Linked DNA regions of Funiculus sociatus GB2-C1. Each later gene encodes a partner of the first gene's protein in a complex. Links are inferred from orthologs where the notes say so. Each region holds a gene or a part of one and is shown in the gene's direction. Other genes may lie near its edges.

What was found.
Region 2: the proteins of accD (region 1) and accC are in contact, whole or in part, in a solved structure (PDB 8UXZ), measured with the Escherichia coli proteins. The link is inferred for Funiculus sociatus GB2-C1 from one-to-one orthologs.
Region 3: the proteins of accD (region 1) and accA are in contact, whole or in part, in a solved structure (PDB 8UXZ), measured with the Escherichia coli proteins. The link is inferred for Funiculus sociatus GB2-C1 from one-to-one orthologs.

Annotation. Positions count from the first base shown.
Region 1 is NZ_JAMPKJ010000001.1:188,847-199,504, forward strand. Bases 3,940-6,922 are described here. They hold accD (acetyl-CoA carboxylase, carboxyltransferase subunit beta), read left to right. Parts: upstream 3,940-4,966; coding sequence 4,967-5,878; downstream 5,879-6,922. Other genes in these bases: NDI42_RS00930 (hypothetical protein), read left to right, coding at 3,940-4,248; NDI42_RS00935 (hypothetical protein), read left to right, coding at 4,458-4,709; NDI42_RS00940 (hypothetical protein), read left to right, coding at 4,714-4,923; NDI42_RS00950 (translation initiation factor IF-2), read left to right, coding at 5,984-6,178; psbV (photosystem II cytochrome c-550), read left to right, coding at 6,364-6,855. In the rest of the region: NDI42_RS00915 (PP2C family protein-serine/threonine phosphatase), read right to left, coding at 1-28; NDI42_RS00920 (ATP-binding protein), read left to right, coding at 767-1,207; NDI42_RS00925 (phosphoketolase family protein), read left to right, coding at 1,485-3,695; more of NDI42_RS00930, read left to right, coding at 3,784-3,939; photosystem II cytochrome PsbV2, read left to right, coding at 6,989-7,480; petE (plastocyanin), read left to right, coding at 7,608-8,027; cytochrome c6 PetJ, read left to right, coding at 8,187-8,513; NDI42_RS00975 (rhomboid family intramembrane serine protease), read left to right, coding at 8,714-9,427; NDI42_RS00980 (GumC family protein), read right to left, coding at 9,491-10,658.
Region 2 is NZ_JAMPKJ010000008.1:4,059-14,654, reverse strand. The notes cover bases 709-3,629. They hold accC (acetyl-CoA carboxylase biotin carboxylase subunit), read left to right. Parts: upstream 709-1,454; coding sequence 1,455-2,804; downstream 2,805-3,629. Other genes in these bases: NDI42_RS05785 (hypothetical protein), read right to left, coding at 3,624-3,629; psbX (photosystem II reaction center X protein), read left to right, coding at 3,403-3,522; NDI42_RS05795 (YggT family protein), read right to left, coding at 2,848-3,132; NDI42_RS05810 (chorismate lyase), read right to left, coding at 709-1,060. Outside these bases: purF (amidophosphoribosyltransferase), read left to right, coding at 1-399; more of NDI42_RS05810, read right to left, coding at 449-708; more of NDI42_RS05785, read right to left, coding at 3,630-3,752; NDI42_RS05780 (Ycf66 family protein), read left to right, coding at 3,776-4,753; NDI42_RS05775 (TolB family protein), read left to right, coding at 4,857-5,402; NDI42_RS05770 (TolB family protein), read left to right, coding at 5,544-6,065; NDI42_RS05765 (TolB family protein), read left to right, coding at 6,227-6,721; NDI42_RS05760 (trypsin-like peptidase domain-containing protein), read left to right, coding at 6,815-7,963; dnaN (DNA polymerase III subunit beta), read right to left, coding at 8,063-9,262; chromosomal replication initiator protein DnaA, read right to left, coding at 9,709-10,596. UniProt on the Escherichia coli protein: This protein is a component of the acetyl coenzyme A carboxylase complex; first, biotin carboxylase catalyzes the carboxylation of the carrier protein and then the transcarboxylase transfers the carboxyl group to form malonyl-CoA.
Region 3 is NZ_JAMPKJ010000055.1:11,271-21,932, forward strand. What follows is about bases 3,523-6,509. They hold accA (acetyl-CoA carboxylase carboxyl transferase subunit alpha), read left to right. Parts: upstream 3,523-4,519; coding sequence 4,520-5,500; downstream 5,501-6,509. Other genes in these bases: NDI42_RS21290 (long-chain acyl-[acyl-carrier-protein] reductase), read left to right, coding at 3,523-4,053; NDI42_RS21300 (SDR family oxidoreductase), read left to right, coding at 5,777-6,502. In the rest of the region: NDI42_RS21270 (hypothetical protein), read left to right, coding at 1-697; NDI42_RS21275 (transporter suffix domain-containing protein), read right to left, coding at 747-998; NDI42_RS21280 (carbohydrate ABC transporter permease), read right to left, coding at 1,109-1,945; NDI42_RS21285 (aldehyde oxygenase (deformylating)), read left to right, coding at 2,140-2,832; more of NDI42_RS21290, read left to right, coding at 3,028-3,522; GTP cyclohydrolase I FolE, read left to right, coding at 6,629-7,324; NDI42_RS21310 (orange carotenoid protein N-terminal domain-containing protein), read right to left, coding at 7,452-7,946; photosystem I reaction center subunit PsaK, read left to right, coding at 8,348-8,617; NDI42_RS21320 (phosphoribosylanthranilate isomerase), read right to left, coding at 8,994-9,629; photosystem I reaction center subunit PsaK, read left to right, coding at 9,762-10,031; photosystem I reaction center subunit PsaK, read left to right, coding at 10,198-10,479; NDI42_RS21335 (site-2 protease family protein), read left to right, coding at 10,636-10,662. UniProt on the Escherichia coli protein: Component of the acetyl coenzyme A carboxylase (ACC) complex. First, biotin carboxylase catalyzes the carboxylation of biotin on its carrier protein (BCCP) and then the CO(2) group is transferred by the carboxyltransferase to acetyl-CoA to form malonyl-CoA.

The DNA of each region.
Region 1 (10,658 bases):
CATCATCAATAATCAAAACTTGAACCATGAGACAGAGAGACTAAAGGTCGATTAAGATGGACATCAGGCAGATTAAACTTCAAAGATGACACCTGAAACTCAGTTGAGTTTTAATAAACTTAACCAAAAACATGGACAATCATAAACAAGTATAGTCATTGGCTACCAAAGTCTTCCTTTGCTTTCCACAAGTGACTGACTCGCATTATGATAATTAACATCACTATTAGACTCAAAAATGTCCATGCAGGTAAGAAAGAGACACATCATCACTAAATCTAACAAGTTATACCAACAAAGCAATGCCTTCTGTTTCCAGTTTAATAACCTTGTGTAAGAACTAAGCACATACAGCATTATCTAAGTAAAGGTTTGTTTACAGAAAGGCTGTGCTGTACGCCGTTATAACCTATTTAGCTTGTCTGACGCAATGCGCGATCGCTTGCCGCACAACAACACTTACGCTCCCACCACCCTTTACATCAACTTGTCATGTATTCCTTAGTATAGAGAGAAAGGGAAATGCAGCCCACCAGCAATAAATTTTATGGCTACAGCAACTGTTATATCGAAATTTAACTTTATTAGAAAAAATGGTGTGTTGCTGCTTCTAAAACATTGCTTTAAAAGAAAAGATAAATTATGTATTTAATTATATTAGTGGTTGTATAATATCTAGCGATTAATCCAGTTTAAAAAAAATTTGAAAAGCCATTAGTTTGAAATAATCAGTTAAAATGTTGTTAATTTAAAGGACTTTGAACAGTTGAACGAAATCAAGAAAATCTGTTTACAAGTTACCACAGACCTCAAGGCTTTAGACAGTGTTTTGTCAGGGTTTGAGAGTATAAATCAACCATTTATTCCCAAAAAAGTTTGGTTGCAGTGCCAATTAGCACTAGCAGAAGGGTTTACTAACGCTGTTCGCCACGCCCACAAAGGTAAACCTTCAGACGTGCCTATTGATATCGAAGTTACTCTGTTTGCAGAACGTTTAGAGATCCGGATTTGGGATGAAGGGCCGCCATTTGATTTAGAAAAACGACTCAAGACTCTACCCGAAGTAGCGAATAAAGAATCTGGCGGTGGGCGGGGAATCGCAATTTTGCATAAAATAGCGGATTCTTTGAGTTACAGCCGCACTATAGATAATCGGAACTGTCTGTTTATTATTAAACATTTCTCCAGTTGTTTTGAGCCTAAGTGAAAATTAACCAATAAGTATAAGTTGTATTTCTAACAAGGGTTTAATATTTAAAATTAAAAGTTGCCGAGGATTTTATATGCCTATAAGGCTGTAGGATCAAAGGTTAAGTGACTAATGAAGCAGAGACTTCGTATAGCTTACGAAAGAAAGTTGTTTTTGGTTTAAGTTAAATCAAAACAAGCCCAGAGATTCGATGTGCGCGACGCGATCGCGTGTTGCGTAGTACATTGCGTTTAGAACTTCAAGCGCAGTTAATTTAGCAAAGGTATCTGTAATTATGACAGCAATTCAAGAGGCAATTGTTAATAAGCCTGCTTTTTGCGATGGAATTCAATATTTTGGTGAAGAAATGCCAGAATTTGAGAAATTTGGGAAATCCCCTGCAATAGAAGAGGGGAAAGATGCGATCGCATCCACCACAGATCCGGCTGCTGTCTTCCAAACTTTACTTTATGCCGACGCTTTGCGGTATCTTATCCTGCAAGTTACAGCCTCTAAAGCATCAGGACACCCTGGAGGTTTCGCTTCTCAAGCGGAAGCTTATGCCTCTTTGGTGATGCTGGGTCACAAGAATATCATCACCGAAGTTGGACATCACGCCCCTGGATTTTATAGTGCCATGTTTCTCGATCGGTCGCTAGAAGACATGGGGATAGAAACAGTACAACAATTGCGCGATCGCTTCCGAGAAAAACACGGACTCCTGGGACACCTTTCCGGCTACATTCCCGGCATTTTAGCCCCCGCAGGTCCCCTCGGACAAGGGCAACACTTTGCAATGGCAGCAGCTTTACTCCACCGCGACAAACTTTTCCCCTTTACTCTCGGTGACGGCGGTTTAGGTGAACCATACATTATGAGTGGGATGGGACACTTCCACACCGCTTATCCGGATGTCACCAACTTTTTACCCGTGTTGGTTTGGAACGGCTACAGCCAGGAACACCATAGCATGGTGTCCACCAAATCCAACGAACAGATGATTAACTACTGGCGCGGTAACGGGTTTGAAGAAGTTATCTTAGTCAACGCTAAAGACTACGACGATCAAAATCAACCGGGAGATTACGTCGATAGTACCGCCTTCTCCTTCGAGAAGCGCTTGGAATTTACCAAAGCTGTTCTCGTCGGCGTGGATAAAGCTGCAAAATCTGCCCTTGGCGGCAAACTTACAGTATTTATCATCAAACAGCTAAAAGGTGCAGGTGTCCACGCACTAGGGGCAAAATCTCACAACCTCTATCCCAAAGATACCCTGGATGCTCCCCATATTATCAGTGCCTTAAAAACGCGCGCTTTGTCACCTGCTGCATGGGAATTAGTAAGGACAAATTGCGTCAACGCCGGCGGTGGCCCGGCGGCGAAAACAGCCGTGACAGAATTTGAATTACCTTTACCAGACTTAGGCGAACTTCCCTTAGAAGAATATCCCGTGGGTGGAGATGCTAAAGTTTCCACAACCGCAATGGGACGTTTAGTGGGAAAAGTCGGAGAAATAGACAAAAACTATCTTGTCACCAACGCCGACGGTAACGAAGCTTCTGGTATCGCCAACATCAACCAAGCGCTGAAAATTATCCACCCCACAGTTGACGACTTGTATAACCAAGCACCAGGCGGACAAGTTTACGAACCCCTAAGTGAAGATGCTTGTGCAGGCTTAGCTGCTGGTATAGCTTTGATGGGAGGACGTACCCTGTGGTGTTCCTACGAATCCTTCGCCATCAACGGTGTACCGATTTGGCAAACCGTGACGCAAGCGATCGCAGAATTGCGCCGTCCGACTCCCTCTACTATTACCTTATACACCGCCGGAGCATTAGAGCAAGGGCGCAACGGATGGACGCACCAACGTCCAGAAATTGAAGCTTATTTCGCCGCCATGATGCGGAATGGCAACGTTTTCCCCCTGTTTCCCCCCGACGCTAACAGCATCCAAGTTTGCTATGACTGGGCGCTAACAACTAAGAATAAGGGAGTTGTCATTACTGCTAGTAAGTCGCCACTACCAATTCGCACCACCTTTGAACAAACCCGTCAAGCTTTGCGCGATGGTGCCATTGTGCTGCATGAAATCCCCGGTGACAAGATGGTAGTCTTTGCCGTAATTGGCGACATGACGCTAATGCCTGTTTTTGAAGCCGCCGCCTTCCTAGAAACCGAACAAATTGGCGTGCGAATTGTCTCCGTTATCAATCCTCGCCGTTTGTACCGTCCCTCTGATGTGTTATGGGATACCTGTTCTCAAGCTGATGACGGTTTCTTAGATGATGCTGCATTTGCCAAGCTATTTGATGGCGATGCACTGGTTGGTGTCACGGGGGGCGCTTCCGGGATGCTGGAACCGATCATGTTGCGGAGTAACTGCAAGCGCGACACTTTCGCCTGGAAGCGTGGAGAAACTACAGCCAGTGCTGGTGAATTGATGGCGTTTAATGGTTTAACCGCCCAAGCGTTGACAAAACGCGCTCAGGAGTTGCTGCATTAAACTCTGTAGCTGAATGTGACGTGATATCCCTGCCTAGTTTTCTATCAGCTAGGTAGGGGTCAACTTAAAACTAAAATATTTTGCAGCTATGCGGCCTGATTTAGAAGCTTTGGAAATTAGCCAAGGAGAACTCAAAAGGCTAACTGGCGTAGACTTCGATCTTGATGTATGTTGCTTACTTGGTAACTTACTTACAAGCGTTGCTGTATATATTCCTTTTGTTATTCTCGGCTACTTTATTGAGTTTCCCAAAATAATACCAGTTGTAAAAATTACAACTGCTATAGGTAGTATTACATGGGCAATTAAGTCTATTGAGAACGAAGATAGAAAAAAGCTGATAAATTTGCTCAACGAAGTTAATAAATATAATGCAGTTATTAAAGCTATAAATGTTAGTGATGAGCTAGAAGAAGCAGGAAATCTAGAAATAAAAATAGATAACCGAAGAAAACTAATAAATGCCTTGAAAATCACGAGAGCAGATGTAGTCCGAGCGCTGAAAACAGAAAAAATTTTGCGGCTAAATAAGGATTTTATTGCTAGTAATTAAGACCTGTTTACCAATAACCTCCTATCGCTGACAGAAATGAAAATTAGCGCCCAATCAAGTCAGGAAGGGCGGTTAATTGATGAAGAATTACAGATTGCAGTAAACGTACAAGAGGAAATGAGAAAGTTACAAAATAGTCGTTAAAGTCATTGGAGCGATCGCATCCCTTCTATACCCTCTTAAATGCGTAAAGAGAAGGGTTGGGGAGAATGCGATCGCATTCTATTACAATTAAATTTAGATTTGCTGGTGCGCTGTGTTTTAATCCCCTCAAGACTGGAAGCGAGAAAAGAGTTTCTGTAGGGGATTCGCCTTCCGCATTGATGGAACCCTTGCAGAGGGGTCAGGGAATTGCCAGCTTACCTGCCCTGGCGATCCCCAGCAACTACAGAACAGTGGTGGTAAAATCTTTGGATATCATTAAAGCATTCCATACACCAAAAGATAGCAAAATGGGATGAAACAGTGTCTTGGATTACTCTGAGAACCAACTGCGCCCGCTGGGAAGCCGAATTAATGCAGCAAATGCTGCTCGGTCATCAAATCCCTAGTCGGATTATCGACCTCGGTGTGGCACCTTATTTTGGTGCTGGGTGTCCTACTGCCTTACAAGTGCGATCGCAAGATCAGTGGGAAGCCCTGCTAATATTAAGTCCAGTTGAGGAACAGCCTTAAGGCGCAAGAGAATTAATTTTTTAATAAGGATTTAACGGTCTTCATGTCTTTATTTGATTGGTTTGCAAATCGACGAAAATCAGAGCCAATTAGTCAACAACCACAAGAGCGAGAAATTGCGGATGGGCTGTGGACGAAGTGCGAGGCTTGTGGTGTACTGGCTTATACCAAAGACTTGCGCGCTAACCAAATGGTTTGCCTAGAGTGCAACCATCACAGCCGTGTATTCAGCGATGAGCGCATCCGCCAGCTAATTGATGCTAATACCTGGATGGCAATTGACGATCATCTGTCTCCCAGCGATCCGCTGAAGTTCCGCGATCGCAAACAATATAGCGATCGCATCCGCGAAATGCAAGAAAAAATCGGTCTGCTGGATGCCGTGCAAACAGGGATGGGGCAACTAGAAGGCTTGCCCATCGCCCTTGGTGTCATGGACTTTCGCTTTATGGGCGGTAGCATGGGTTCTGTAGTAGGGGAAAAACTCACCCGCCTAATTGAACGAGCGACTTGGGAAAGTAAGCCAGTAGTGATAGTCTGTGCTTCCGGCGGTGCCAGGATGCAAGAAGGAATGTTAAGTCTGATGCAGATGGCGAAAATCTCTGGCGCACTGGAGCGTCATCGAGAAGCCAGACTGCTCTATATCCCCGTTCTCACCCACCCCACCACAGGCGGCGTTACAGCTTCTTTTGCGATGTTGGGAGACATCATACTGGCAGAGCCAAAAGCAACCATCGGCTTTGCAGGGCGGCGAGTGATTGAGCAAACCCTGCGCGAAAAGCTACCAGATGATTTTCAGACATCGGAATATTTACTACAGCACGGCTTTGTAGACGCAATTGTGCCTCGCACCGGGTTAAAGAAAACTCTGGCGCAGCTAATTAGCCTGCACCAACCCATCTCCCCTGTACCGTCGATGATGCCAGTACCAGAAGCACTCAGAGTGGGTTTCTAGGTAAGCGAAGCGATTCTCAACAGAACCAGTTTTTCCTTTTGAGAGGAAAGCGATCGCGCCAGATGGGATGATATTGATATTAGATCGGCTCATCTAAGCACCATCATGGGGTTTGCAGACCTGTCAATTGCAGAAATCGCCGCAGACTACAGCTTCCCAGTAGAGGAGGTCTGTAATCTGTGCCAACAGTTGGGAATCGCCTATAAAACCCCCCAGACTCGTCTAGCTCTGGAGGATGCCAAGGCTATTATTTCTAAGATTCTGTCTCAAAAACGGGGATCGGGTGCTGACGAAGGGTAAAATTAATCCCGACCAACCACCCTAAGCCTCTACTGTCGATTTTCTTTTTGACAACGGACAAAGCTTCTAATCGCCCTTTTTGATGGGTCAGCACTTATGCACCCTTCTTAAGAGCGGTTTATAAGGTTGAGTCCTTAGCTTGTGTTGTGGAACAAAAACTCGCGCAAAACTTTTTAAGGAGAACCATGCTTAAGCGATACATAAGTCTGGCTATAACCACTGTATTTTGCACTTTTGTGCTACTTGTCGGTCGAGCGATGGCAGTAGAACTGAACCCAGACGTTCGCACCATACCCTTGAATGGTCAAGGGGAACAGGTGACATTGAGCCTGAAACAAGTTGCAGAAGGCAAACGTTTATTTAACTATGCCTGCGCTCAGTGCCATGCTGGAGGTGTCACGAAGACCGATTTTAACATCGGTCTGTCACCAGACGACCTAGCTGGTGCAACCCCACCACGTGACAATATTGCCGCTCTGGTGGATTATATGCACCATCCCACGACCTACGACGGAGAAACACCGATCTCTGAGCTGCACCCCAGCACAGAAAGCTCCGATATTTACACAGTGATGAGAAATCTCACGGAAGATGACCTGTATGCGATCGCTGGTCACATCCTCCTCCAGCCGAAAATTTTAGGCGAACAGTGGGGCGGCGGTAAAGCCGTGCGCTAAGAGAAAATTTGTTCAAGACACGATTTATCGCGTCTTGAGTTAAGAGTTAGGAGTTATGAGTTATAAATTTTAAATTAACTCTCAACTCCCAACTCTTCTCAACTCAAAAGCCTCTCAACTCCACGCTCCTATCATGCTGCGTCAATTACTCTCACTTCGCCGTCTATTTTTGATTTTGGGTATCTGCCTTTTGGTCTTCACGGTCAGCTTACCAGCGTTTGCCGCAGACACCTACATTCGGCAGTATCTGCGCGTTACTGAGTCAATCTCGTTAGACTTAGATGAGCAAGGTCAGACTCGCCAATTCTCCCCTGAAGATTTATCCGCAGGTAAGCGACTGTTTGAGCAGCACTGTCTAAATTGTCACGTCGGCGGCGCTACCTTACCAGATCCCACAGTGTCTCTGTCCCTAGCAGACTTGCATGGTGCCACTCCACCCCGCGACAATATCAACAGTTTAGTTGCCTTTCTGCGGGAACCAATGACCTATGACGGCAGCGAAGAAACCTTTTGGTGTCGTCAAGTGCCGGAAAGCTGGATGCCGCGTCAGGATGTGGAAAATATAGCCGGATTTATACTCAGGGCAGCGCAGAAGGCACCGGGATGGGGTACAAATAATTTTTGACCCCCGCTTCCTTTAAGGATGCAGCCATCTATTGCACAATTATGAAAAAAAAATAGTATGACAGCTTGTCAAAGATAAAGGTAAAATATTGATAAAGAAATTAAATTGTTAATTTTGGGAGGAAACGATGAAATTGAAAATGACATTTTCACGAAGCATAGGTTTACTAATTTGCACAGTTATGCTAGTAATCTCTAGCTTTGTGATGTCAGTTTCTCCTGCATCAGCAGACAGCTACACCGTGAAAATGGGTACTGACCAAGGGCTGCTGAAGTTTGATCCGGCTAATATTACGATTAAGCCCGGTGACACAGTTAAGTTTGTTAATAATAAACTTGCTCCCCACAATGCTGTTTTTGATGACAAGGGAGTGCCAACTGGAGATAAGGCACTAGCAACTAAACTGACTCACACCAAGTTACTCTACTCTCCTGGTGAGTCCTACGAGGCAACTTTCCCAGCAGATACACCACCAGGTACTTATACGTACTATTGCCAACCTCACCGTGGCGCTGGAATGGTTGGTAAAATCACAGTTGCTGGGTAAGATAGCCTTACCATCCACGTGATGCTCGTTATTCAGAATTGCCGCTGAGGTTTAAGTTTTCTTCTCCTCCTTGGTAACAAAAAAGCCTTGCAGAATCTTAGAATAGTTTTGCAAGGCTTTTTTGTATTGACTTGCTCCATTAAAAATAGGAGAACCAAGTTGAGGAAACTGTTATCGGTTGTACTGATGGTTACGCTTGTGTTGATTGCCTTGACTCGTCCAGTAGCAGCTGATACAGTAGATGGTGCAAAAATCTTCAGCGCCAACTGTTCTGCTTGTCACATGGGCGGCGGCAACGTTATTATGGCTAATAAAACTTTGAAAAAAGATGCCCTAGATAAGTACAGTATGAACTCAATGGAGGCGATTGTAACCCAAGTAACGAATGGCAAAAATGCTATGCCAGCCTTCAAGGGGCGTCTAAACAAAAAACAAATTGAGGACGTTGCCAGCTATGTTATGGAAAAGGCAGAAAAAGGCTGGTAATCTTCCCAGGCTTTCATCGTAACCCCATAACTAGACCCCTTTAGAAAGTGCGAGGGGTCTTTTGTTTTCAGGAGTTCATCAGCGATCCATATCCCTAGAGATGGAGTTTAATCCTAGATATCTATCCAGAGGTCAAAAGACAGCAACAAAGAAATTAAGTTATGTTATTTCCAGTCTTTGGATAGTTAGGAAAAACGCTTGTGGTTCCTTTACGCGATGATAATCCCACACGCATCACTCCATATGTTACTTATGGACTGATTGCTGCGAATATTTTGGTTTTTTTATATGAGCTGACTTTAGAACCGCAACAGTTGGAGGGATTTTTCCGCGTCGCCGCTGTCGTTCCCTGCCAACTCTCAAGCACCTGTCCCAATACAGTAGGGTATCAGCAAATACCAGAGTGGCTGACGCTTGTAACGTCCCAGTTCCTGCACGGTGGTTTTTTACACTTGGCGGGAAATATGTTGTTTTTGTGGATTTTTGGTAACAACGTTGAAGACAAACTCGGTCACGTTAAATACTTAATTTTTTACATTACTTGCGGCGTTTTGGCATCTTTAAGTCAGTGGTTTTTTTCCGCTAACTCTGCTATTCCTTCCTTGGGGGCGAGTGGCGCGATCGCAGGCGTTCTAGGAGCCTACGTTCTCAGATTTCCTCAAGCAAAAGTTCTGACCTTAGTTCCCCTCGGCATTTTCATAACCACTTTTCGCATCCCCGCTCTTTTCTTCCTGGGTTTTTGGTTTTTGCAGCAAGCTTTATATGGCGTTGCCAGCTTAAATGCACCAACTAACATCGGCATGGAAAGTGGTGGAATTGCTTACTGGGCGCACGCTGGGGGTTTTGTTTTTGGGGCAATCTTAGGGCCACTGCTGGGATTGTTTTCCTCAGATCCAGAAACAAATTCTTACTAACGACGCTTACATTAGGCAAAAGGCAACAAGAGTCTTTCTTATTGCCTTTTAGCTTTTATGTAGTTAACGCTTTATAACCTGGGGTGGTACTTTTTCTCGCGCAGGGGTAGGAGACTCTAATTCTTCTTCTTGTTCGATCTCGCTTTCATCCTCCTCCGGCGTCACATCTGCAACCTCAATTGGCTTATCTACACCATTGATAATCGCTCCCAACAGCGGCAGTTCGTCTTCGCTCAACTGATCGATTGCCTCTGCTAGGATACTTTCCTGAGTAAATCCTGGTCTAGTCACCAGAACCATGCCATCTACATAAGGTTCTAGTATTAGGGCATCATTACACTGGGTAAGAGGAGGAGAGTCGAGAATCACCATGTCAAAACGACCCCGCGCATCTTCGATCAGCCGTCTAAGTTCGCTAGATTCAAGAATAGCCGCAGGGTTACGCACGGGGCCGGGAGTAGGTACGATGTACAGATTCTCAATGTCTGGAACCAAACGGATGCACTCGCTTAGTTGGGCATAGTAGCGGAGAGGTTCGGCGCTGGCGGCGGGATCGGGCGAGACCTTAAGAAACTTGGAGCTAGAAGGCGATCGCAAATCCGTTTCTATAATCAAGGTACGCTTGCCAGCACAAGCTGACGCGATTCCCAAATTATAAGCACTCACCGTTTTACCTTCAACAGCGATCGTGCTGGTCAACAACACCACTTTGGCTGGTTTTTCACTCGCCCGCCGCAGATTACTGCGGAACCGCTCGTAATACTCGTGATAAACAGAATCTTGCTTGAGCAAAATTGGGGTTTCGCCCAGCTGCGGATCGAGGATAGCCACAAAAGGCAATTCGCCCAGCAGCGGCACATCCCGGTTTTTCAAGGCTGCGCGCACTTCCTCGACCGTGTAGAATGTACCATCTAGCATAGCCAGCAGGAAAATCAAGCCACCGCTGACCAACACGCCCACCAAAGCTCCTATTAACATCGTTATCGGTAAGCCTTGGCTTCCCCCTTCGCCAGCAAGGACTTTTGGCGATCCGGCAATGCTGAGACTGGGTACAGTCTCAGCTTCTGCTGCCCTAGCATCTACTAAAGCCGCCTGCATCTTATCAAATAGACCTTGTTTCAGCGCCACCTGCTGTTGTAGCCGCGCTTGCTCCAGCTGCTTATTGGGAATTTTCACATACTCAGCACGCAGTTGCTGCTCTGTTTTGCGGCTAGCCAAGAGTTGCTGTGTG
Region 2 (10,596 bases), on another replicon or contig:
CCTCTTAAAGATGTCCTAACTGGTAAACGAATCATAATTGTTGATGACTCCATCGTGCGGGGAACCACCAGCCGCAAACTTGTTAAAGCCCTCCGAGATGCTGGCGCGACTGAAGTTCATATGCGAATTTCTTCCCCGCCAGTGACTCACCCCTGTTTCTACGGCATTGACACCGATAACCAGGATCAGTTGATTGCTGCAACAAAGTCAGTAGCAGAAATTGCCGAACAAATTGGTGTAGACTCACTGGCTTATCTCAGCTGGGATGGAATGCTGAAGACGACAGGCGAAGATACTAATAGTTTCTGTTCTGCTTGCTTTACTGGCGACTATCCGATAGCCGTTCCGGAGCAAGTAAAGCGTTCTAAGTTGATGCTGGAAAAATCTGCCACCTGTTAGTCATTAGTCATTAGTCATTAGTTTTTTACTGATGACTAATGACTATTAATTAAATGGGCTGCGACAATCCCAAGTATTTCGTCAAATAAGGGGAAAAAACTTCGTAAATTAGGGTTAAGGGCTTTCCGTGGTGCCAAAAAAGGTAATGGCGACCCCAAAACGGGCCAGCTTGTTCAAAAGCGGACTCTAACGCAGGTGAGTGACCGCAATAAATCCCCTGGACATCCCGATACAACTCGGTTCGCAACCGCGCCAGACTTGCCCAAATTGGCAAAGACCGATTTTGTAAATATTCATCTACATGGCTGGCTTCCCACCAGGAGGTAGCATAAGCCAATCGTTGCCCAGAAGCGGTACGCAGCCACACTTGCCGTCGCAACCTTGGCCCCGGCACCGCTTGGATTTGGTCTGGTGCGCCATCGGCATCCATGCCAACTAGGGACATATCAATTACGTCAACTTCTGTTGGTTCGCCAGTCAGAAGTTGTAGGTGCCGGGTAGGAGATCCATCGCCCAGCAAAAGCATTTGCCATGCTGGTGCTAGCTGAGTGTGGGGCAATCCTTGTTGCACTACTTCTTCCTCGCCCTGCCAAATCGGGTTTAGAGAGTACCAAGCTGTCGGCAGCGCAACACTATTTGTAGGTCTAACAGTAGAAGTCAATTTTATTTACAAAACTTCATTATCTATATGAAATGATACAGAATTCTGCTCAGGAGCGCATCCCCATAAAAAATTATGAGTGCTGAGTTTAATCAAAACTCAACACTCAACAGTAACCAATAATGCGGATGGCGAGACTCGAACTCGCAAGGCAAAGCCACACGCCCCTCAAACGTGCGCGTATACCAATTCCGCCACATCCGCTCGGAGATTTATCTATAGTAGCATCTTCTATGCTAATTTCATTCTTCTTACAGCAAAGGAGAGTTTTACGCCCAAGAATGCAAAGTTAAAGAAGCGATCGCTATATTCTACTGAGATTAAAGGCGACATCCTGAAATAATTAGGATCGTAGGTTATGATAGCTCTCCCCATTTCTATAAAAAGTTAGAAGATGCGTTTTTCCAAAATTTTGATTGCCAACCGAGGGGAAATTGCTCTCCGTATTCTCCGTACCTGTGAAGAGATGGGGATTGCTACTGTTGCGGTTCACTCAACGATTGACCGCCACGCCCTCCATGTCCAGTTGGCGGACGAAGCCGTTTGCATTGGCGAACCTGCCAGTAGCAAAAGTTATCTGAATATTCCGAATATCATTGCGGCGGCTTTAACGCGCAATGCGATCGCGATTCACCCAGGCTACGGTTTTTTGGCAGAAAACGCCAGATTTGCGGAAATTTGTGCCGCCCACCAGATTTCTTTCATCGGCCCTACGCCGGAAGCAATTCGGGCAATGGGCGATAAATCCACCGCCAAAGAAACCATGATTCGGGCTGGGGTTCCGACTGTACCGGGAAGTGAAGGACTGTTGCTTTCGGAAAAAGAAGCACTAGGGATCGCCGATAAAATTGGATATCCCGTTATGATCAAAGCCACCGCTGGAGGTGGCGGACGAGGAATGCGCCTGGTACGCGAACAAAGCGAACTTGTCAAACTCTTCCTAGCTGCACAGGGAGAAGCCGAAGCTGCGTTTGGCAATGCAGGTGTCTATATGGAAAAATTTATTGAGCGTCCTCGCCACATTGAATTTCAAATTTTAGCCGATAGCCACGGTAACGTCATTCACCTGGGGGAACGCGACTGCTCCATCCAACGCCGCCATCAGAAGTTATTAGAAGAAGCTCCCAGCCCAGTTCTAGACCAACAAATGCGCGAAAAAATGGGTAATGCTGCTGTTATGGCTGCTAAATCTATTAACTACACCGGAGCTGGTACAGTAGAGTTTCTTCTCGCGCCTTCTGGGGAATTTTACTTCATGGAAATGAATACCCGGATTCAAGTCGAACATCCAGTTACAGAAATGATTACGGGATTAGACTTGATTGCAGAACAAATTCGCATTGCTCAGGGTGAGAAATTGCAGCTTACCCAAGACCAGGTAGTTCTCCGGGGTCATTCTATCGAATGCCGGATTAACGCGGAAGACCCGGATCACAACTTCCGCCCTCATCCAGGACGGATCAGTGGTTACTTACCTCCGGGTGGCCCTGGCGTACGGATGGATTCCCACGTCTATACTGATTATGAAATTCCGGCCTATTACGACTCGCTGATTGGTAAGTTAATTGTTTGGGGAAGCGATCGCCCGACAGCCATTAAGCGCATGAAGCGGGCTTTGCGGGAGTGCGCCATCACAGGTCTGCCAACAACTATCGCCTTCCATCAAAAAATTATGGAAACCCCAGAGTTTTTAGAGGGCGAGGTTTATACCAATTTTGTCGAGCAGTTAATGCAGAGGCAATAAATAACATTAGTAGGGTGGGCAAAAAGCCCACTCTACTCTAGACCTAATGCAGCATTGTAAGTAGCCCCTGTTGCCCCAAGAATATTTCTCGGATCAAGCTAAAAATACCCACCCAAATAATCGGGGTAATATCCACTCCCCCAATCGGCGGTACAACTTTACGCAACGGCACTAAAAAAGGTTCCGTAGGCCAAGCAATCAAATTGAAGGGAAGGCGATTCAGGTCTACCTGGGGATACCAGGTAAGAACAATCCGGAAGATAAACAAAAAGGTCATTAAGCCCACAAGCGGGCCAAGTATCCAGCTAGCAAGCGTGACAGCGTTCATTGGCTCTTAATCTTTGGAAATTTCCAACGGTAAAAATTTCTATTTTGTTAGCTACCTGTCGTGCAATTGGTACGACAAGACAGATAATTTAAACTTTTGTAACTAAGTCTCTCATTATTCTAACGCAGCACTGTCCTCTGGTGCTGCGTTAGATTCCCAAAGGGCTGTAAAAGACCTTCAAGAAAATCAAGTGACCAAAAGGGTTCTCAAGGTCATAACATATCGTTAAAATTGATCAAAAGAAATCGTTGTAAAAGAGAGCGAAGAATAATGACACCTTCATTAGCGAATTTTTTGTACAGTCTGCTCTGGGGTGCTGTAATTGTGGTTATTCCGGCAACAGTAGCCCTGATCTTTATTAGCCAAAAGGATAAAATTCAACGTTCCTAGCTTTTGGGAGCAACCTGAAACCTCAGTTTAGCGAAAATTATTATTGTAGAGAGGCTTTTTGGAAAGCCTCTCTACATATAAAAAAACTGAGATGTTATATGTTAGAGGGAAGCTACTGCTGCCCTTGGAGACAAGTTAATCTCTGCGCGATCGCTCTCCTGCTGACCCAGGATACTAAAAATTAGAATTCCCAACCCGCGTAGCAATTTTTTCGGTGAACTAGCTAACATAGATTTGTCTTGGGAAAACACCAATGGTAAACTTCGGGCTTAATTCAGCCAGTATTCTGGGTATTTTTCTGGCAGTGGCAGGAGCAGCCCTGTACTTCCTGCGCTCCGTGCGCCCAGAGCTAGCGCGAGACCACGATATTTTTTTTGCAGCCGTCGGTCTGTTGTGTGGCTTTATTCTCCTGTTTCAGGGATGGCGGCTAGATCCGATTTTGCAATTCGGTCAGTTTCTATTGACTGGCTCAGCTATCTTTTTCGGATTTGAAAGCGTTCGGATGCGCGGAATAGCTACGGAGCAAGCAAAGCGGGATACGCCGATCGTAGAAGACGATCGACCAGTTAGCCGCGTGTATAGAGCCGAGTTCGATGAAATCGAACCGATGGAAGAGCGACCTGTAACTCGCCGCATCAGAGGAACGCAAGATTCCCGCAGCAGCCGCGAAACCTATGAGGATGAACCGCGTCGTCGTCCCAGCAGTCGGGGAACGCAAAGACCGAGTTCAACAGAGCGATCTAGTGAAACCGGAACTGGAATATCATCCAGAACGCGCAAAACATCGCGTCGCCCCCGTCCAGAAAGTCGCCCAACCGAACAGCCTGGTGGTTGGGAAGTTACAGATACTTGGGAGGACAAGCCAAGTCGTCCTAGCCGTCCAGAAGGTCGTCCGACAGAAAGGATTGATGATTGGCAAGCAACAGATACCTGGGAAGAAGATAAACCAATCCGTACCAGCCGTCCGGAAAGTCGTCCGACAGAAGAAACTGATGATTGGCAATCAACAGATACCTGGGAAGAAGATAAACCAATCCGTACCAGTCGTCCTAGCTCAACGCGATCGCCACGTCGCGATACTGATTCAACTAAGCCAAAAAGAACTCGTCCGCCGAGAGAATCATCACGACCGCCTTCTGGCGATGTAGAAGCGACACCAGCTGACTATGTGGAATACAAACCCATAGACTTTCCGGATGATGAAGGCGACAACTCAGGAAATTTTGCCTGAAAATGACTTAGTAAGGGCGATCGCTAGTAGATCGCCCAAAGTCCTGAGAATATTCCCGTATAACTACATTTGCCAGCAACTAGGCATTGAAGTGAAAAGATTGATGTGCCGCCTGAAAATCCATCCCTGGGTAAGGCGGAGTATTTGGTTAAGTATGCCTTTGTTAGCCGTAGCCTGTACCCCAGTCAATCGCACGCTAACGCCAGCTACCCTGAACAGTCGTTATACAGATGAACAACCGACATTAAGCGGCAATGGTCGGTTTCTGGCGTTTGTGTCTAACCGCGATGGTGGGCGGCAAATTTGGATGTACGACTTGCAAATTCGCCAATTTATAGATTTGCCGAACTTGAATAAAAGGGATGCGATCGCAGAAAATCCCAGCCTCAGTCATAACGGTCGTTATATAGCCTACATCGCCAGCGATCAAGGTCGCCCAGAATTAGAACTCTATGACCGCAGCACTAGATCGTCACAAATCTTATCCATTGGCTATCGCAGCTGGGTAAGAAATCCTAGTATTAGTCCAGATGGTCGTTACATTGCCTTTGAAAGTAGCAGTCGCGGTCAGTGGGACGTTGAGGTGCTAGACCGGGGATCTAATATTGAATTAGATATCCCCGATGGCAGCCCATCTACCTCGCCTTGACACAGTCACCCAGCGATTAAAATCGTGGCTATAAAAACTAAGTCCGGATGGTGCGCGGGCTTAAATTAAGACTTGTGAAACCTTTGTAGGTAGGTTTCCTCTGTGTAGCTGCGACTAGAAGTCGCTATGTGCAAAATGTCAATGAAATGTTGCATTTTTCTATCAGCAGTTATCACCTTACCAGGTTTGCTGAGCAGCTGTAGTGGCTCAGGTCGTTTGATGAGCTTTCCTTTCGATTCAGCAGGGCGAAGTTTAAATAGTCCTGCTTCAGAGTTAACACCCCAACTTGCCAGTCGGTACATTGTGTTTATTTCTGATCGGCGTAGCACTCAAGACGTTTATCTTTTTGATACGGTGGATCGGCGTTTGATTGATTTACCGGGTTTAAATGCCTTGGATGCGATCGCTTCCCACCCCTCTATATCTGCTGACGGTCGTTACATTGTTTTTGCCGCCAGTCGTCAAGGTCGTTCGGGAATCTACCTCTACGATCGCGAGACTCGGCAGTTACGCAATCTTACAGAAAACTTACAAGCAGAAGTGCGAAACCCTACAATTAGCGCCGATGGCGGTACTATCGCCTTTGAATCCAGTGAAAATGGTCAGTGGGATATTGCAGTTTACGGCCGTTCTGGGGAACCCCTGATTCCACCATCTCCATAATGATGCAGGACTTAGGCAAATACCTCCGACGAATAAACTCGCCCGCTAGACCAACGAAATCGCGACTAGCAGGTTTAGAAAATGTGAATATATTTATAGCCCGCCCAGGCGGGCTTTGTCTGTTCGCCTTTGGCTTTAGTCGTTCGCTACTTTGGTTAACAATTCTGTTAGGCTTAAGCCTGACTGGTTGCCTTGACACCCAGCTATTCAACCAGCCGCAAATACTCACGGGTGGCATCAACAGCCAAACGCCAGATGAACATCCTGCCTACAGCAGCGACGGGCGTTATCTTGCTTTTGCCTCTGACCGCAATAACAATCGAGACATCTTTCTCTACGACTTGCAGGAACGCCGTCTCGTTTCTATCCCAAATTTAAATCGCCGCGACTCCAGACAGGATCAACCTGCTCTTAGTGCTGATGGTAGATTTATCGCCTATGTTTCTAGCGAACGGGGTAAAACTGATATCTTTGTTTACGATCGCCAAATCCAAAGATCGCGATTGCTCACCAGCAACATCCGAGGGTCAGTGCGCCATCCCACCATTACCGGAGATGGGCGTTATGTGGCTTTTGAAAGTAGTCAGTTGGGTCAATGGCATATTGCGATTGTCGATCGGGGTACTCAGGCAGCATCCGGATTTCAACAACAATAGAAGATGATTGAAATAAACCGGAAGCCGCTAGCGATACACGCGATCGCTATCAAATATGTTAGAACAATCAAAAAAGCTTAAAAAAACTAACGAATGAGTACCAAACTCCTGCGTAATGCAACTTCGGGAATCGTCGCTGCCGCAGTTGCCATTGGTGCTAATGCGATGGGAGCGATCGCTCCCTTTGACTTTATTGCCCCAAATAGCGCCTTTGCCCAAGACGTTGACGAAAGAACTAATATTCAGGTTTATAAAAAAGCCAGTCCTGCTGTAGTTTCGATTGACGCGGGTGATGGCACTGGCAGTGGCAGCATCATTAGCCGAGACGGCCTAGTTTTAACCAATGCCCACGTCGTGGCACAAGCTCGTCGTCGCACCTTGAGCATAATTCTTGCAGATGGTAGAAGACTTCCAGCAGATATTGTTGCTTTTGGTAATAATGGTCTAGATTTAGCCGTTCTAAAAATTCGCGGACAGAATAATCTACCTACAGTCGCCTTAGCTCGTCCCGGCTCAGTCCAAGTAGGACAACGAGCTTATGCTATTGGTAATCCCTTTGGGCAATTTCAGGGAACCTTTACTGTTGGGATTGTCAGCCGCATCGACAAACAGCGAGGATTAATTCAAACAGATGCAGCCATCAATCCTGGTAATTCTGGAGGGCCACTACTGAATAGCCAGGGACAGCTGATTGGCGTGAATACTGCTATTTTCACTAGCGGTCGGACTGCTGGCAACATTGGCATTGGTTTTGCTATTCCTGTAGACCGAGTGCAACCTTTTCTGACCGCAGTTCGCCAAGGACGCGCTTCCACTACCTCGACTCGCCAACGACCAACTTCCCCTGTTAAACCGCCTCAGCAAATCTCATTAAATGGTACTTTCGTCAACGCTGCACTCAGTAAAGGTGACAATGTTTTACCAGTAGATAATAGCTTTTTTGATCTCTACATTTTTCAGGGAAGAGCTGGAACGCGGATTAGGATTGACATGATCAGCCAGCAGCTAGACCCATACTTGATTCTCCTCGACCCGAATGGTAATGAGCTTGCTCAAGACGATGATGGCGGCGGTAATGGAAATGCTACTATTATGGCGACACTGCCAGCAAATGGCACTTACTTGGTGATTGCCAATTCCTCCGGGGGAGGAGAAGCTGGGGCTTATCGCTTACGCGCGATCGCAGCATCTGGTCGTCTTTCTCCACAGCGACGGCCGCGACGAGGATTTATTATCCCGTAAGTAGAGATAAAGAAATCTAAGCTATAGAAACCCAGTTTTTTAGAAAATCGGGTTTCTATAGCTTAAGCAATTTTTACGTTTAATTAAAGTCACCTACTGCTAGACGCGAAGCTGGACTGGCATCACTAAATAAGTCATTTTCAAACCCCCAAGAGGTGTCAGAATCACAGGACTATTGCCTGTATTCATGTGTATTTGAATTTCCGATGATTGTAGCGCCTTGAGTCCATCTCTCAGATAAGTGACATTAAAGGCAATTTCTAAACTATTGCCCGCTATCTGTGCAGGTAGAGACTCGCGCCCACTACCGACATCCTGGGCTTCGACAGATAGGGAAATTTTCTGGTTGCTGCTGTCTATGGTGAACTTGACGATATTATTTTTTTGGTCGGCTAGCACCGCAATTCGCTCCAAAGAATTGAGCAACTGACGACGCTCGATGGTTATTTGTCGCTCGAATTTTTGCGGAATTAGCTGACGATAAGCGGGGAATTGTCCCTCTAAAGTTCGGCTGGTTATTCGCTGATCTGCTAACTCAAAAACGACCTGTCCTTGGTCAAGATGGAGAGCGATCGCGCTATCCTTACCGCTGGAGTCCGCTTCCGCCGACTGGCGCATCCCTAACATCCGTTCCAGTTCCCGCAATGCTCTGGCTGGAATGGTTATCTCTCTCTTGTTCGCCTCAGCCGATGATACTGCTGTATCCTCATCCACTTCACTCTGGTTACTCGTCTGCACAACTGATAAACGATGACCATCTGTGGCAGCAAATTCAATTGCTTCTTGCTGGAATGTTAGGTGAACCCCTGTCAATACCTGTTTAGTTTCGTCGGGACTGGTGGCAAACAACGAACCCCGCAATCCCTCAATTAAAGCTGCGGCTGGTAAATAAGCCGTTTCGCCATTTTCAATTACTGGCAGTTCTGGAAACTCTTCTGCTCCCATTCCCCGGACTTTATAGCTTCCAGAGGTAGAAGTCAGGGTGGCGATAATGCCTTCGCTGTTCGTTTCTCCGGCCCCTTCATCTTCGAGAGTAATCGTTCCGTCGGGCAAACGGGAAACAATATCGTTTAACAGCTTTGCGGGTAGGGTGAGTATCCCCGCCTCTTCCACTTGTGCCGGAAAGCTTGTTTGGATGCCAAGGCTGAGATCAAATGCCGTCAGAGATACACGCTGAGTCTCTTGATTGGCTTCCAGCTTGACGTTTGCTAAGACAGGGTGTGTCGGGCGTGATGGCACTACTCGACCGACGATAGAAAGATTGGTACTGAGATCGTTTTGGGAGCAAACCAGTTTCATAGGAGTTCGATTTTCGAGTTGTTGAGTCAAACACAATAACTCGCTTACTCTTGGCACAGATGCAGATCGTACCATTCCTGCCCTAAGCAATCCAGTTGAAACTGCAAAAACAGCGATCGCGAATACTAATCCTAAATTAAATTAATTTTAGAAGAGTAGTAGTAGGGGCTGTGGAAAATGTGGAAAACCTTGCTAATTCTTTTGTCTGTATTAGTTTGAGCTATGTCTAGCCTGTGGAAAATTTGTGGAAAAGTAGCAGGGGTTTTCCACACAGTATTTATACTTATTTAAAGTTTTCCCCTACAGTCACGGATTTTTCACTGCTTTACCACAGAGTTTTCCACAGAAAATAGGAGTTTTTCCACAGGCAAATTTTAGCTTAATAAATCTTTACAATTTTTCTAAAAAAATTCAGTTAACTAAGGTGGGTAACGTCAGCTAGATAGTTAAGATTGATTCTGGTTTCTGCACAGCATATTGATGCGATCACTTAGTTGACGTAGTGTCTTCGCTACATCGGGATCGGTATTTTGCAACTGAATAATTTTGTCGCAGCTATACATTACAGTCGTGTGATCTTTACCCCCAAATTCCTCACCAATTCTGGGTAAACTAAGATTCGTGTGGTGGCGCATCAAATACATCCCAAGTTGTCGCGCCCAGCTAATTTCTCGACGACGAGAATTGCCTTTTAAGTCTTCAATAGAAACATTAAAAGTTTCTGCGATCGCTATCATTACCGCTTCAGGAGAAACTGCTACTTTTTCAGCAGGTGGATTCAAAACTGGCGCAATATTTTCAACTGTCATTGGCAACCCAGAAATTGAAATATAAGCCACAGCCCGAATTAAAGCACCTTCTAATTCTCGAATATTTGAAGTATAATTTGTAGCAATATATTCAATTACTACTCTGGGCAAACGCATATTTTCATACTCTGCTTTCTTCTGCAAAATCGCCATTCTAGTTTCTAAATCTGGGCGTTGAATATCTGCAATTAAGCCCATAGAAAAACGAGAACAAAGGCGTTCTTGCAACCGTGGAATTTGATTAGGAGGACGATCAGAAGCTATAACTACTTGCTTTCCAGCTTCATGTAAAGTGTTAAAAGTATGAAAAAATTCTTCCTGAGTATATTCTTTACCTTCAATAAATTGAATATCATCAACTAATATTACATCCGCAGCTCGGTAATGTTCTCGAAAGCTTTGCATACTGTCTTTACGGATAGCTGCAATCAGGTCATTAGTAAACTGTTCTGTAGATACATAAAATATTTTAGAATCTGGACAAATTTCTAAACGGTAATGACCAATAGCCTGCATTAAGTGAGT
Region 3 (10,662 bases), on another replicon or contig:
GCTAGACCCAGATGCCATTCGCAGCTTTAGCAAACGCGCCTTCATTGAAACTTCTAAGGCATCTCCAGAAATTCAACAACTGGTGACAGAGGCGGCGAATAAAGGCGATCGCATCACCAGGCGAGAAGTTCGACAACTTGCCGATGAGTGGACAGCGATGAATTCCGACTTGCTACCCGATGAAGTCAAGGAAATGGCTGCATCCGGTTCTCTTCCTTCCCGCTATCTGTCTCCCCTAGTCAAGGAAATGGAAAAATTGCCAGATTCTCACCTGAAGGTACTAAGAGGGGAAGTTGCGGGAAATCCTGACGTTGATACTGTTAAACAAGCTACATCAGATGCCCGTAATTTATCTAAGTATCTGGATGCTGCTGCCCAAGTCCAAGCGATTAGCGAAACTACTCTAGATGTGGAAATGGCGTTAGAGGAAGCTTTGCGGGTGGGTTGTCTGAATACTGCTGCTGACATGGTGAAGCAAGCGGCGCAGCTGGAACAAACCATCGCCAAATTTTACATGACCTGGAAGCGTCTGGGCAGTCTGGCAGATAGACTTTATGTGGACACTGGCGCAAGTACACCCAACTTGCGATCGCTTCTCACTTGCTTGGAACGTCTCGCTGGTGAGGTGATCGAAGTTAATCTCGATGATACAGGCGAGCGCACTATTCGCCTCAAAGTTCTCACCGATGCTGAGTAGGGCGGGCATCTTGCCTACCCGTAAAAATGTGTTGTAGGTTCGCGCGTTTCTACTTTCTGCGGAGAAATTTTTTCAAACTCTGCCAAATAGTGCCAGGATTCAAGTAACGGCGATATTTGGTTGCTGCTTCTTTTCCCACTAGCAACAAACCCACCCAAAAGGTAACTTCTGCTGAAACCGCCAACACCGGAACTAAGAGAGCTTTTTGAGCGATCGCTAGTGGTAGCAACGGCACAACCAATAATATCGCCACCCAAGGCAGAAAAGAGAAAACAATTAAAAATAGACCAACCTTCTGCATATATCTTGATTGTGGCAGAATTTGAGTCTACTGTTTGGGTTCCTCAACCATTCACTATGATTAGCTAAGTTTGATGTAGCCGCAGATTGAAACTTGCGGGCATAAGGGCGCTAATTCTTCATCCCAGTTGCGGCAATACCCCGAATAAACTGACGCTGCCCAGCAAGAAACAGTAACACCACAGGCACGGTAGCAATTACTACAGCCGCCATCAACAGTTGCCAACTACTGGTAAACTGCTCCTGAAACTCTGCCAAAGCCAGCTGCACCGTCCGCAACTCCGGGCGCGTAGTGAATACCAACGGCTTAAACAAATCGTTCCACTCACCAATAAACGTGAACAGAAACAGCGTCACCAACGCTGGACGAGACAAGGGAAGCATCACCCGCCACAAAATTTGCAGCCGATTCGCCCCATCCAACGCCGCCGCTTCCTCCAACTCTACTGGAATTGTCTGAAAATACTGCCGCAGCAGGAAAATTCCAAAACCATTGGCAGCTGTGGGTAAAATTAGCGCCCAGTAGGTGTTAATCATGTGTCCCCACTTCAAAACCAGGAAAATTGGAATCACCAACAGCTGAAACGGAATCACCAGCGTTGCTAGGACAATTAACAAAATTGCCTGTCGTCCCCGGAATTTGAGACGCGCCAAGGCATAACCTGCCAGTGCTGAGGTGAAAACCTGAAACGCAGTCACCGCGATCGCTACCAAACTCGAATTTGCAAACGCCAGCAGGAACTTTCCGCGCCGCCAAGCTTCTGTGTAGTTTATAAGGGTAGGGGCAGATGGCAACAAGCTACCGGGCGCAGTGCCAGCTTTATCAAAAGAGGTGAAGAAAACTATGCCCAACGGCAGAAGTACAATCCCAGCGCCCAAGAGTAATACACCTAAGCTTAGCGGTTGCCAAAACCAAGCCGACCAATTTTTTAGATGTCTTTTAGGCATAAGTACGCATTTAACTCTATGCTTTTAGTAATCAGATCCGCTATTCTTCCAAATGGGGAAGATGTATCAAAGAGTAGTAACGTCTAACATAGACATTTGTTAAGTTATATTTAACCATTTTGTCCCGCACCCTGAATTTCCAGGGTTTACATATCTCGGACAGCTTAGTTACGCACACAGGAGACAAGCCAGAAATGCAGATTGCAGCCAACGCCGCAATTGACTTCCAGAGCGAAACCTACAAGGACGCTTACAGCCGCATCAACGCGATAGTGATTGAAGGCGAACAAGAGGCACATGAAAATTACATCCAACTGGGCGAAATGATCCCAGAGGAAAAGGAGGAGTTAATCCGCCTATCCAAAATGGAGAATCGTCACAAGAAAGGATTTGAAGCTTGCGGCCGGAATCTTTCTGTGACACCTGACATGGACTTTGCCCGCGAGTTCTTTTCCGGATTGCACAAAAATTTCCAAGATGCAGCAGCTCAAGGTCAGATTGTAACCTGCTTGCTGATTCAATCATTGATTATTGAGTGCTTTGCGATCGCGGCATACAACATCTACATTCCTGTGGCTGATGACTTTGCCCGTAAAATAACTGAGGGTGTTGTCAAAGACGAATACTCTCATCTCAACTACGGCGAAGTTTGGCTGAAAAACCATTTTGAGGAATCTAAAGCCGAACTCGAACAAGCGAATCGTCAAAACCTACCACTGGTTTGGAAAATGCTCAACTCTGTTGAGAATGATGCCAGCGTCCTGGGAATGGAAAAAGAATCGCTGGTTGAAGACTTCATGATTCAATACGGTGAAGCCCTAAGCAATATCGGCTTCACTACCCGCGACATTATGCGCCTCTCAGCTTACGGTTTAACCGGGGCATAATAGAAAAAGGTCGGTGAGGATACTCAAGTCAAAGCCAAAACCATCATCTTTTCACTTAAATTCGTCCTCAGTCGTGCCGATCAGTCAATGAGTCTTCTGGTCGGCAATTTTGCGTCACCTTTTTAAGGTTTATCTCGAGTTTTCTGTCCCATCCACACTTTTTTGCCTGAAACGCAGGTTTAAATAAAACAGTCCATGTTTGGTCTAATCGGTCACCTTACCAATTTGCAACACGCCCAATCTGTGGCTAGAGAGCTAGGCTATCCAGAATACGCCGATCAAGGGCTGGATTTCTGGTGTAGCGCTCCGCCTCAAATCGTCGATCACATCACCGTCACCAGCATTACTGGGCAAAAAATCGAAGGTCGGTATGTGGAATCTTGCTTTGTGCCAGAAATGCTTGCCACTGGCAGAGGGAAGACGGCGGTGCGGAAAGTTCTCAATGCTATGGCTCATGCTCAAAAGCATGGTATCAACATTAGCGCTTTGGGCGGCTTTTCCTCAATTATTTTTGAAGAATTTAACCTGCACGAAAGCAAGCAGGTTCGCAACATCAAGCTAGAGTTTGAGCGCTTTACGACTGGCAACACCCATACGGCATACATTATCTGCCGCCAAGTGGAACAAGTATCGAAAAAGCTGGGCATCGAACTGAATAAGGCGACTGTTGCAGTTTGTGGAGCTACTGGCGATATTGGCAGCGCTGTATGTCGCTGGCTAGATGCGCGGACGGATGTGGCGGAGTTGTTGCTGATTGCCCGGAAGCAAGAGCGATTGCAAGCTTTGCAGGCGGAATTGGGCAGAGGCAAAATTATGGACTTGGAAGAAGCTCTACCCCAAGCTGACATTGTGGTTTGGGTTGCCAGTATGCCTAAAGGTGTCGAAATTGACCCCACGGTTTTAAAGAAACCGTGTTTGCTGATTGATGGTGGCTATCCTAAAAACATGGCGACTAATATTCAGCATCCGGGTGTTTACGTCGTCAATGGTGGAATTGTGGAGCATTCCCTGGATATTGACTGGCGAATTATGAAAATCGTCAACTTGATGGATGTGCCAGGTCGTCAGTTGTTCGCCTGTTTTGCTGAATCGATGCTGCTGGAATTTGAAAAGCGGTATACCAACTTTTCGTGGGGACGGAATCAGATTACTGTGGAAAAAATGGAGCTAATCGGCGAGGCTTCTGTGAAGCACGGATTCCGACCGCTTTTAAGCTATTAACTTTACTCTCGTTCCCAGTCAGAGACTGGGAATGCAGTTTATAATCCAGCCGATTCCACTGTAAATGCGATGTACCGCAATTTTGTACAACAGGAACTAGAGCGATCGCTCTAGTTCTTTCACTTGACATACTCCCCGGCATAAACGCACGGGGATTCTAGGCTCAAACAGCAATTGCAGCTTATAAAATCGCCATAGATTTCCCGGCGCTGTTCAAGTTCCACTAAAACCAAAAGCCCTAAATCTTCAATTGGCGCTAAAACGGCTATATATTTGCCTTGGTGGTACAAAATCACTCGTTAGCCATCGCTCACTACCTACTGTATCCTCTGATCCAAATTTTCTGGCAGTTCGCTCAGATTTATGCGAACAAGAATCGGGTGATCCAGGTTAGGGTAGATTTCTTGCATACTCTTACGAGGTAGGATGTTGAGATAATGTACTTAATGTTATCGAACTCGTTAAGGTGGCAAATCCTGAGCGCAAGCCGTTACTTTTAGATTTTGAAAAACCTCTCTCTGAGCTGGAGGCACGAATTCACCAGATTCGCGAACTTGCCGAAGATCAGGATGTCGATGTCTCTGAGCAGATTCGGCAGTTGGAGGTGCGAGCGGTGCAACTTCGTGAGGAGATTTTTAGCAGTTTGTCGCCGTCTCAGCGGCTGCAACTGGCTCGTCATCCTCGGCGACCTAGTACATTAGACTACATTCAGGCGATCAGCGATGAATGGATGGAACTACATGGCGATCGCGGTGGTTGTGATGACCCGGCTTTAGTCGGCGGTGTGGCTCGTCTGGGCGGTCGTCCGGTGTTGATGCTCGGTCATCAAAAAGGCAGAGACACAAAGGACAATATCGCCCGTAACTTTGGACAGGCTTCTCCAGGCGGCTACCGCAAGGCAATGCGGTTGATGGAACACGCTAACCGTTTTGGGATGCCGATTTTAACATTTATCGATACTCCCGGTGCTTGGGCGGGTGTGGAAGCTGAGGAATTGGGACAGGGAGAAGCGATCGCCTATAATTTGCGCGAGATGTTCCGCCTAGATGTCCCCATCGTCTGCACCGTTATTGGCGAAGGCGGTTCCGGTGGCGCTTTGGGAATTGGCGTAGGCGATCGCCTGTTAATGTTTGAACACGCAGTTTATACCGTAGCAACACCCGAAGCGTGCGCCGCTATCCTCTGGAGAGATTCTAGCAAAGCTCCCCAAGCCGCAGCTGCACTCAAAATCACCGCTTGGGATTTGAAAAATCTCGGCATTCTCGATACTATTTTGCCAGAGCCGATTGGCGGCGCTCACGCCGATCCCCTTAAAGCAGCCAGTATCCTCAAAGATGCCCTTTTGCAAAACTTGGAAGAACTCACCAATTTGACAGGACAACAACGCCGGGAGTTGCGCTATCAAAAGTTTCGTCGCATTGGGGTTTTTACTGAAATCTCTGCCTAGAGGAGGTTGACAGTATCAGGCATTGTGGCGAGTGCTATAATTAGCGAGTAACGAAATATTACAGTTTTGCCGGCAGCGACCGTTAGCTTTCTTAAAAATTAGCGACAGATGCAATCTTAGCAATTGCAGCTATCGCTAACAGATAATAGACAACGGCTCGAAAGGTGAAAATGTACGCAATAAGCGCTCCCGTGGGCATTATTGGTAGCCTTCCTCAAGGGGAAAGCTAAGCTGAGAATTGATGGCTATTCTTCGTCGAGAAAATGGGAAGATTTGATGACTTCTCCTGTTCGTAAGTCTGCCTTGATTACCGGGGCAAGTAGTGGAATTGGCAAAGCGACGGCTCTGGCGTTTGCTAAAGCGGGGATTAATCTGGCTTTAGTGAGCCGTCAAGAGTCAAAGTTAGAGGCGGTAGCCGAAGCTGCTAGGGAAGCTGGGGTGGAAGCTAAAGCTTATCCCTTGGATCTGGCGGAAGTTGGTCAGGTGAAAGAAAAGATTAGCGCGATCGCTAACTCATTTGGTGCCATTGATATTTTGGTCAACAACGCCGGAATGGGCTACACCAACACAGTTATGGAAACACCCTTAACTGACTGGCAGCAAGTAATTGATCTGAATCTTACCAGCGTATTTCAGTGCATCCAAGGAATTTTACCTCAGATGCGCGATCGCGGGTCTGGGACAATTATTAATGTGACATCAATTGCTGCCCAGCAACCCTTTCCCGGTTGGGGTGCCTATAGCGTCAGCAAAGCTGGCTTAGTTGCTTTGTCTAAAACCCTCGCAGCTGAGGAACGTGCCAAAGGCATTCGTATTGTCACCATAAATCCTGGTGCTGTTAATACCCCAATTTGGGACACAGAAACGGTTCAAGCTGACCTAAACCGTTCAGCCATGTTAACACCAGAAATAGTTGCCCAGTCGATTCTTCACATGACGCTGCTACCAGAACAGGCAGTAATTGAAGAATTAACCTTAATGCCCAGTGCTGGCGCTTTATGAGTTTTGAGTTTTGAGTTAGGAATGTGAAGAGTGAAATTTATAATTCAATACTCTCAAATAATTCTTAACTCAATCTTCAAAATTTATAACTCTCAAAACAACTCCAAACCATAACACAGACTTATCATGACTATTGCTTCTTCCAGCGGCTCTAACTTATCCGCCGATTTAGGCTCTAAAATTGCTGCGCCTCGACCTGACCGGAACACACTCAATGGCAAAGAACCCAATTTGCAGCCGCCCTCGGAAGAAATCAATGACGAAATGATGGACGCTGTGCGGACGCTCCTATTGGGAGTAGGCGAAGACCCAGAACGTGAGGGACTCCTGAAAACGCCGAAGCGGGTAGCAGAGGCAATGCGATTCCTAACTGGTGGCTACAATGAATCCTTGGAAGAACTTGTCAATGGAGCCATCTTTGATGAAGGTCACAACGAAATGGTTCTCGTGCGGGATATCAACTTCTTTAGCCTTTGCGAACACCATATGCTGCCATTTATGGGCAGAGCGCACGTCGCCTACGTCCCCAACCAAAAAGTGGTAGGACTTAGTAAGCTGGCTCGGATTGTCGAGATGTATGCGCGGCGTTTACAGGTGCAAGAACGGCTAACGCGGCAGATTGCAGAAGCGGTTCAATTAGTTTTGGAGCCGCAGGGAGTCGCTGTTGTCATGGAAGCTACTCATATGTGCATGGTGATGCGAGGTGTCCAGAAGCCCGGTTCTTGGACTGTCACCAGTGCAATGGTGGGCGTATTTCAGGACGATCAAAAAACTCGCGAAGAGTTTCTGAACTTGATTCGCCATCAACCAGCCTTCTTTTAGCAAGGTTCTTAGGTGGTAATCCCAACCCCCTTATTTAGGGGGATTGGGGAATCAAAAAAAATTATTTACTGTAGGGACATGGCATTGCCATGTCCCTACAGATTTATAGAACCCAAGCCTTAAAGGGCTATACTACCTGGCTCAAAAACTTCACCTGTTGGTCAAAGTCAAGGGATTTCAGAGAGTTCAACAATTCTGTACCTTCCGACGAGAGCTGATAGTCAGTCGGCAAGCTAACCTGTTGTGCAAGCTGATACAAAAAGCCTAAACGGGAGTTAGTATCCAGAGAGCGATACTGACTTAGGGGGGGAGTACCTACCCCAGGAATCAGCTCCAGCAGTGCCTTGCTAGGATGTGGGTCAAGCACTTCCTCTTCTGCTTGAGTCTTTTGGTCGGAGAAAACATCGCGCAACAATTGCACCTGCTCATCCGGACGCATTTCCTTAACGTGCTTTAGCATCTCTCCAGCATCTTTTGATGAAGCTATACCAGAAGCGGAAGATGAAAGCGAGCCGCTTGCTGCGGTGTAAATGGAGGCGAGTGCAGCCAGCTGGTCATCTACAGGTAAGCGCTTAAAGGCTTTTACAGCTTGGTCGAGTGTATCGGTGTTTGTAAATGTCATAGAGACTTCTAAAAAATTGACGACAGCTTCCTACTCTCAGGGGCTTAGCAAATATCTTTACTGCGCCCTGAGTAATTCGAGGTTATTTCTGTAAACAAATGTAAACCTTTAATAAAAGGTCAACGCCTATACAAAGGCAGAGGCTTTTGCCAGATATTGATCCAAATAAATCCTTCGGCAGTATGAGGCGCAATATTAGGTAAAGCTAAGACTATGATTTGTAGCCACACCCACTCTTGGCAAAAAGGTTTTTAAAAACCTGTAGTCTCATAGTTTGGGTGACACAAAAGTAAGCAAAAAGCCCATTATTTTAACTAAATTATGGGAAACCTTGCTTATTTTTAGTGGGTGAATTGTTTCTAATAATTTGTAAAAGTAGGAGAAAAGTCTTGTTTCACTCAATGTTATTGGCAGCAATACAATCGACCACTCCCGATACTGCATTATGGCACTGGCAAGGAACGCCAATCATAATTGGTTCCTGTCTCTTGGTTTTATTAATTGCTAGTCGCACTATTCGCTATCCTCAAGCTGGTGCTAAGATGCCTTTGCCTTTCCCGTCTCTTTTCAACAACATCAGTGTGGGAGGCTTTCTGGCTGCGATGAGCTTCGGTCATATGATTGGAGTCACCGCAGTTATTGTGCTATCCAATATGCAAGTTTTAAAGTAACTACCATCGGCTAATCAGGTTGTGGTTTATCGATTTTAAAGAGGCAATTTACTTTCTTTATAGGACTAATAATATTAGTCTCTGGAAGAAAGCAAAATGCCTCTAAATCAAGCAAAAGCTTGAATTGAGATTGTCAAGCCAATAACCTAAGAGGTTTTAAGATTTTGTAGAGTAGGCAATACCCACCCTACGACTAAACATCAAGACGAGGAAATGTTTATGAGCATCTTTTTTTAGACAACTTTGGCTTTTGTGGCTGTGGGTGCAATTATGCTTCTAATCTCACCTTTGCTTCAGCTTTATTAATCCGGGCTGCTTTGCCCAGTCTTAGGGTGACAATGGGGCAGATAAAAGACACGAAGAGATCGTAAAATTGCTACTGCCGCTTCCCTTCTAGCTTCTCAAATAGCTGGGCTACTCTGTCTAAATCTTTGTCTCCGGGCGATCGCTCCACGCCGCTAGATAAATCAATACCGGACGGATACACCTGCGTTAAGGCATCCAACACGTTATCGGGTGTTAAGCCACCTGCAAGAAACCAGGGACAGCTAGGCTGGAATTGTTCTAAGGTAGCCCAGTCCAGTGTTTTTCCGGTTCCTCCCAACATTTGGGGATGATAGGCATCCAGCAGTAGCGTGTCTGCACACTCTCCATAGGCATCTGCCTGAGTTAAATCTTCTGTCGTTTTTATTCTCAACGCTTTGATGATTTCCACGTTAGGTAGAGATTGACGCAGCTTGTGGCAAAATTCCGTTGTTTCTATTCCATGTAACTGTACACCTGTCAAGGCTGCAACGGCGACAGTTTCGCAGATTTCCTCTTGTGTAGCGTTGGCAAAGACACCAATCCGGTCAACGTCGGGAGGCAGTTTTTTCCCGACTGCTCGGATTTGCATGGCACTGACGTAGCGCGGGGATGCCTGTACGCAGATAAATCCCAGAGCGGTTGCTCCCAGATGCGCGATCGCTTGCCCTTGCTCAGGTTTCGTAATCCCACAAATTTTAATTCGCATTGAAATTGTTCTGATTTGTATTAAAAATTAATATAACTGTTAACTCTTAAAACAAATTCTGGCTTAGTGCAAAGAGATTTTTATAATCTTTTTTGTTACTAGATTTTAATAAAAGCAGGAGACAGTAATTTGATGACAATACTAGCTGCCCTCCAGTCTACCGTTCCCGCGACACCATCATGGACTCCCACAATAGGGCTGGTGATGATTTTATGCAACTTACTTGCTATTGTCATCGGTCGCTTTGCCATCCAGAAACCCGGTGTGGGGCCTGACTTGCCCTTTGAAAAACCTGCTCTGTTCCGGAATTTCAGTATTCCTGAATTGCTGGCAACCATGAGCTTTGGTCACATAATTGGCGCAGGTGTCATTCTGGGACTGACTAACGCCGGAGCGCTATAAAATAAGGCAACAGGCAAAAGCGTCCAAAATTCTGGTGCGAGGATGAGCGCGATCACGCGATCGCCTTCCCCGGATCTTGAAGCAAAACAGGCAAAAGGCAAAAATAATTCTTCACTTTTTCCTTTTCAGCCCCTATCCCCTATTAACAATTCAGGAGAAAACAAAAATGGTTGACTTAAGTAGTTTACTTGCCGCAGTGCAGCCCACTGTTCCCCCAACTCCAAGCGGCACTATGGCCGGGTTCATTATCATGGGTATTTTCAATCTTCTTGGCTTGTTCGTCGCCGCCAATGCAGTCCAAAAGAAGGGAGTCGGCCCCAAATTGCCTTTGCAGCTTCCTGGTTTTGGTAAAAACTTTAGCGTTGCTCAATTTCTTGCAGGGATGAGCTTTGGTCATGTGCTGGGGACTGGTGCGATTTTAGGGCTGACCAACATTGGTGTCCTTTAGCACTCTGATTTAACTGCGAGCGAAACGAACAAGTTACTAAGGTGGGTATTGCTCACCTTGGTGATTATGGCGCTCTATCGATTCATCCCACAGCTAGAAGCAACGGGATGAATCGTTTGTTATTTGTAATAGCAGGAATCAAAGAGGAAAATTTCGATGCAAGCAAGTTGGCGTATTGGCTCG